3 regions of the Fundicoccus sp. Sow4_F4 genome follow, and region 3 is predicted to be linked to each of the others. Evidence: a T-box and tRNA genes for the amino acid it is inferred to sense, from the RefSeq annotation. Region 3 holds a T-box; the other regions hold tRNA genes.
What was found. The T-box of region 3 lies ahead of leuS (leucine--tRNA ligase). A T-box ahead of a tRNA ligase gene usually reads a tRNA of that ligase, here a tRNA-Leu.
Positions count from the first base shown of each region.

Region 1 (2,274 bases), on a different contig from region 3:
CAAGTCAAGAAAAAGAACTAGCAAAATCACTGAACCCATCTATGAAGTCGGGGATGACGCCGGTTAAGCCCCTTAAGGTCTAGCCGTCGTTCGTTTTCAAACAATGACTAACTCTGAGTTGCCTTATTAAACTAAAAAATCCCCCTCTCCCTGACCCTGAGTTAGGGAGTTTTCTGTGCCAGACTCTACCAGAGTATCAAGAGCGCAATCTGACAATTCGTTTGCTTTCTGCTTCACAAACTGGTATATTATTGGCTAAATAAAAACAAGAAGGGTGACGCCGATGAAGCATTTAGGAACCAAAGAACTAGAATCAGACCGCTTAATTTTAAGACGTTTTACTCTGGCAGATGCCAAAGCCATGTATCATAATTGGGCAAGCGATGATGAAGTCACCCGCTACTTAACTTGGCCAAGTCATGCCTCTCAAGACGTGACCGCAGAAATACTTCAAATATGGGTCAAGGGCTATGACGAAACCACGACTTACTCATGGGCTATCTGTTTAAAATCAGATCCAGACCACCCGATTGGTTCGATCGCTTTAGGTATTAATGATGAGCGACTTGAGGCCATGGAAATTGGCTACGCCTTAGGAAAAGCCTGGTGGCGCCAAGGCTTTATGAGTGAAGCTTTCGAACGACTGATTAAATTTGCTTTCGAAGAACTAGAAATCAATCGTTTAGTGGGTCATCATAGTGTTGAAAATCCTAATTCAGGTCTTGTCATGGAAAAATGCGGCATGCAATATGAAGGCCGAATCCGCCAAAGCGCCTTTGATAATCAAGGGAAATTGATAGATCTATTTCAGTATAGCTTGCTTGCCTCAGATTTATAAAAAGAAGTCGACATGAGTATTGACTATTGCTACGTCACAAGCTAGAATAGTTGAGCACAGTTCTTTTGCCGGGGTGGCGGAACTGGCAGACGCACAGGACTTAAAATCCTGCGGTGAGTGATCACCGTGCCGGTTCGATTCCGGCCCTCGGCATTGCTAACACACTCAGTCTCGTAAGAGATGGGGTGTGTTTTTTTGCACTAAAAAAATAATCAAGGTTTAAAGGCCTAGCCACTGCTGCTTGAAATCTGAAGTTTATGTTCAAGTGTATGTTATAATGTTCAGGAGTCATAAAGACATGAAAAGAAAGAAGGTAGCAAAAATGGGGATGGAAACATATAGAATTGATGAGAGCAAGGGCATGGAGCTGGGGATTTATACATTGGGTGATCATCTACCCAATCCTCATACGGGCCAACGACCTAGCGCCCAAGCCAGATTAAAGGAAATCATCGAGCTGGCTCAATTGACGGAGCAAGCAGGCTTGGATTTCTTTAGTGTAGGTGAAAGTCATCAAGAATACTTTACCACGCAGGCCCATTCGGTCGTGCTGGCGGCGATTGCTCAAGCGACAAAGACGATAAAAATCGCTAGTACTTCAACAATTATTAGTACCTCTGATCCGGTCCGTGTGTACGAGGATTTTGCGACGCTAGATTTAATTTCAGATGGGCGAGCCGAAATTGTGGCTGGTCGTGCGTCGAGGGTCGGTTTGTTTGAATTGCTCGGCTATGATTTGCGAGATTACGAAGAATTATTTGAAGAAAAATTTGATCTGCTCTTACAGATTAATCAACATGAGGTAATTAACTGGGAAGGTAAACACCGTGCCCCTTTAGTCGATGCCCACGTCTTACCACGTCCTAAAAATGGTAGTTTACCGATTTGGCGGGCGGTTGGTGGTTCACCAGCAAGTGCGGTTCGGGCAGGTTTACAAGGGGTTCCAATGTTTTTAGCCACCTTAGGTGGGCCAGCTTCCTCTTTTAAGGTATCTGTTGATGCTTACCGTCAAGCTTTAGTTCACAACAATTATTCAGTCGAAGATTTTCCAGTGTCGATTGCGGGCTGGTTTTATGCCGCAGAAGATTCGCAAACAGCGATGCGTGAGGTCTACCCACATCTAAACGAAGGGATGAAACTGACCAATGGTAGAGGCATGCATAAGCAGGCCTTTGCGCAAGGGGCAGATGTCCGTAGTGTACAGAATATCGGTAGTCCACAACAAATCATTGAGAAGATTTTATATCAACACGAGCAGTTTAATCACCAACGTTACATTGCGCAAATGGATTTTGGCGGGGTGTCGCATCAGCAATTGATGAAAAATGTTGAATTGTTAGGAGACGTGATTGCGCCAGCGGTTAAGAAATATACGCGGAAAAAGTAACGATTTGCTCGCTTAGACAATGTAGAGCCCTATTTTGCTATGGTAAATG
Region 1 covers NZ_JBQKLQ010000003.1:185,588-187,861, reverse strand. Annotated here, with positions in the region: gene ACTQ5J_RS06445 (PQQ-dependent sugar dehydrogenase) at 1-21, shown strand, start outside; gene ACTQ5J_RS06440 (GNAT family N-acetyltransferase) at 284-838, shown strand; tRNA gene ACTQ5J_RS06435 (tRNA-Leu) at 906-991, shown strand; gene ACTQ5J_RS06430 (LLM class flavin-dependent oxidoreductase) at 1,161-2,225, shown strand.
Region 1: it encodes a tRNA-Leu, which carries the amino acid that the T-box ahead of leuS (leucine--tRNA ligase) is inferred to sense. The anticodon was not compared.

Region 2 (2,274 bases), 870 kb from region 3:
TTACCGGTATAAAAACTAACACTAAGCCCGTCCTCGCCCAATGGTATTTCTACTTGAAAACGACTTTCCCCATCCCTTTGATCAAGGTACATTTCCTTAGAGCCTTCTATATCAAACTCCGTCATCACCTGAGTAATCAATCGATTAGTTAGCCCACTCGACGTATGAGGGATTGCCTTTCCTTCATAATTCTCCATCAGCACATTTGGTAAAGTTTGCCCTGATATTCTTGGCAAGCCAATAAAACACAACATTAATATAAATATAATTGAACGTTTCAGCATCCTTCCACCCTCTCTCATTCACTTTCTCTAAGTATCTTTACATTAAATATACTTAAAACTGAACGTATAAAACAAGAAATAAGCCTCTAAATAGGCATATTTAAACAAATTCTCACGCCATATTATCCCAAAAAGTAAATCGGTCAAAATAAACACTCATCACTCTTTAAAAACCAACTATATTTGCCGTTTATTTGAAGCCTAATCACTTAATTTACTCCTTAAGATAAACTATGAGTAAGTTCTAAAAATATGCTCTAATTTCTTCTTGTGGGTGGATGTACAGCAATTAGAAGGTGATTTTAGTATGCCACATTTCACTATAAGGGGTTAAATTTCTAGGTTTGGGAATACTCGATACAGTCTTATTCGATTATAAAGTTTGCTAGAGACATGAAACAGTTAGTCATCACTTAGCTTACATCGTCGCGAAACGCACTACGTTTTCTGAACCAAGAGTCGCCCCCTGGCTCAATAATAAGAATAGTTGGCTTCAGTTTGAGACCTATCAACTAGTTCAATCACTCCTAATGAAATAAAAAACGCCCATGAAGAACTTTATCTTCATGGACGTTTAGATTAGTAGTTATGATATGCGGTCGATGGGATTTGAACCCACACATCCTTTAGGACACCAGCCCCTCAAGCTGGCGCGTCTGCCATTCCGCCACGACCGCAATTTTCAACAACAATATTATTGTAGGGCATCCTGACCTATTTTGTCAATCACTTTCTTCATATAAACGAATTTGCTGACTCAGTTGATGTAAGGCAGTCTCTAATATCTGCTTGCGATAAGCCAGTTCTCTTTGTTCTGAATCGATTGCTTCAATCTCTTGTTTGACTTTTTCCACCCGGCGCAGCAATTTTGTTTTTAACCCCACACTATCCTGATGATCCTGTTTGAGTTCAACAATACTGTCGATAGTTAAGCCCATTGTTCTCAGTTGCAACACGCTTTGCAAAGTCACTTCATCTTTTTCTTCCCATTCGAAGGAATCATTAATGCAGGTAGGATTCAACAAGCCACGTTCGATATAGTAGCGCAAGGCCTCTCTCGAGACGGCATACTTTTGTTCAATATCAGATGTTTTCATAAAATTCTCCTCTTTTCAAAGCACAGAATTTAAGTTGAATCTATTTTACCGCATTGCTTATCAGATTGCACCTCACAATCCAAAAAAAATACTAGTGGATCTTGAAAAATCATGACCACTAGTATACTGAATTAGTTATTTATTTTAGGGAATAAACGTTTCAAACCGATACGACTTTTCGCCTTATCAACAGAAATCACTTCTACTTCAACAATATCTCCAACTGAAACTGCTTCGGAAGGATGCTTAATGAATTTTCTAGATAACTTAGAAATGTGAATTAAGCCGTCTTCTTTTACGCCGATATCCACGAAAGCACCAAAGTCTACTACGTTACGAACCACCCCTTGTAACTGTAGACCTTCATGTAAATCATCCATCGTTAACACGTCTTCACGTAAGATAGGTGCATCCTGGCCATCACGAATATCTGCGCTAGGATTCATTAAGCCATCGATGATATCTTGTAATGATTCCACACCTAAATCAGAATCAAGGGCTAAAGTTTTAACGTCGATTGTCTTTAATTTCTTATTCGCATCGTCTGTACCCAACTCTGATAAGTCAACTTCAGCCATCTTCAGAATCTTCTTAGCATCTTTATAAGTTTCAGGGTGAATACTTGTTTGGTCTAATGGATTCTTCCCATCAAGAATACGTAAGAAACCAACCGCTTGCTCATAAGTTTTAGGTCCTAAACGTTTGACATCTTTAATTTGCGTACGGTTGTCAAAGCGTCCTATTTCATCACGCAAAGCAATAATGTTTTTAGCTGTTGTCGTCGTTAAACCAGAAACGTGTTGTAATAAAGGGACGCTGGCTGTGTTAATGTCCACACCAACCTGATTCACCGTGATGTTTACCACGAAATCTAACTGATCAGTTAACATATT
Region 2 covers NZ_JBQKLQ010000001.1:39,280-41,553, reverse strand. Annotated here, with positions in the region: gene ACTQ5J_RS00240 (hypothetical protein) at 1-284, opposite strand, end outside; tRNA gene ACTQ5J_RS00235 (tRNA-Leu) at 879-961, opposite strand; gene ACTQ5J_RS00230 (MerR family transcriptional regulator) at 1,007-1,381, opposite strand; gene ACTQ5J_RS00225 (Tex family protein) at 1,513-2,274, opposite strand, start outside.
Region 2: it encodes a tRNA-Leu, which carries the amino acid that the T-box ahead of leuS (leucine--tRNA ligase) is inferred to sense. The anticodon was not compared.

Region 3 (2,274 bases):
TATTGTCTGTTAACCATTCAATCATTTTTGCGATTGCATCATCATTATTCATACCATTGATGAAATCTGAATTAAAATGATTACCGTCTCCAGTATATGCACCAGAACCTTCGGTTTCTCCTTCAATCACTTTGATGATTGGTAATTCATGGGATGTTGCAAATTCAAAATCACGTTCATCATGAGCAGGCACTGCCATTACTGCACCTGTTCCATAAGATGAAAGAACATAGTCCGCAATCCAAATTGGCAATGCTTCGCCAGTAATTGGATGTTCTACATATCCTCCAGTAAATACACCAGACTTCTCTTTGTTTAACGATGTTCTCTCAAGCTCACTTTTTGTTGCAACGGATTTAACATATGCTTCAACTGCTTCTTGCTGCTGGGCTGTTGTCACTTCTTTTACAAGTTCATGTTCTGGTGCTAATACAACATAGCTTGCACCAAATAAGGTATCTGGACGCGTTGTATAAGATTGAACCGATGCATCGTGCCCAATAATTTGGAAGTTAACTAAAGCACCTTCTGATTTACCAATCCAATTTCTTTGCATGGCTTTTAGACTTTCTGGCCAATCTAAATCTTCCAAATCGTCTAATAGTCGTTCCGCATAAGCTGTAATTCTTAGGACCCACTGACGCATCGGACGACGATAAACCGGATGTCCACCACGTTCACTTACACCATCTACAACTTCCTCATTCGAAAGAACCGTTCCTAAGGCCGGACACCAGTTAACAGCAACTTCTTCTTCATAAGCTAAGCCTTTCTCATACATTTTCGAGAAAATCCATTGAGTCCACTTGTAAAATTCTGGATCAGTTGTATTAATTTCTCGGTCCCAATCATAGCTAAAACCAAGCTCTTTAATTTGACGCTTAAAGTTTGCTACGTTTGTCGCAGTAAATTCTGCAGGTGCATTACCCGTATCTAAAGCATATTGCTCTGCTGGTAGACCAAATGCATCCCATCCCATTGGATGTAATACATCATAACCTTGAGCACGCTTCATACGTGCAATTGCATCAGTTGCAGTGTAGCCTTCTGGGTGACCAACGTGTAATCCTTGTCCAGATGGATAAGGGAACATATCTAAAGCATAGAATTTTGGATTCCCTTCTCTTTCTTTAGTTTTAAATGTTTTATTTTCATCCCAATAAGCCTGCCACTTTTTCTCTATTATTCGATGTTGATAAGTCACTATAAAAGCCTCCAGTTAATTTTTTTCAAAACAAAAGCCCTATATCATTTAGCATAACTAAACAATATAGGGCGAATTTTTTCGCGGTACCACCTAAATTTATTATTGTATAAACAATAACCTTAGTACTTTAACGCAGTAAGACGTCTCACTCTACTATTAATTTCAAGTAAGAAACAAGTTAGACGAGTTCAAGATAGATATCTGACTTATTTTCACCAACCATAAGCTCTCTAAACAGATTCTAATTTTACTATTCCTAACGAAGTCATTTATTATATGACTAATATAACAAATTTACTCCCTTAATTCAAGCTGATAACTTGTCCAACTAAGATGTTATTACCGCCATTAATTGCGATTAGTTTATGAACATCTACACCATGTTTTTGAGCGATAGCATATAGTGTTTCGCCTGCTTGAACAACATGTGTCCCTACACTAGATGTATTTTCACTTGGTGCACTTTCGACCGGTGCTGTCTCAACTGGTGTTGTTACTTCAACTTCAGGTGTAGCTACTGGAGTTTCTTGAGTTTCAACTATAGTTTCAACTGGTGTTTGTACAGCAGCTGTTCCAGATACACTCAATACTTGACCAGGATGAATTAAATATCCAGATAAGCCGTTTAGTGATTGTAACTGACTTAATGACATACCATGTTTAGTTGCAATTGCGTATAATGAGTCTCCACGTTGAACTGTATACGTTCCTGAACTTGTAACTGGCGTGCTAGTTTCAGGTGTTGATGGAGTCGTTGGAACAGATGTTTCTGGTGTACTTACCTCAAGTGCAGCTGTTGACGGAGTTGTTGTCGCTCCACTTACTTTCAATGACTGACCTGGATAAATTAAACTACCAGATAAATTATTTAATTCTCTAAGTTGGCTTAATGTCATCCCATGTTTTGATGCAATGGCATAAAGACTGTCGCCAGCTTTAACTGAATAAGCCCCAGATGTAGAGGGTGTTGTCGGTGGTGTGACCGTTCCATTTTCTACGTTACCAGGTGTTGTTGCTTCTGGTACATTTGTTTCTGGTGTTGTTGAACTTCCTGTTCCAGGCACTTT
Region 3 covers NZ_JBQKLQ010000001.1:904,470-906,743, forward strand. Annotated here, with positions in the region: gene leuS (leucine--tRNA ligase) at 1-1,204, opposite strand, end outside; T-box leader at 1,269-1,474, opposite strand; gene ACTQ5J_RS04070 (LysM peptidoglycan-binding domain-containing protein) at 1,510-2,274, opposite strand, start outside.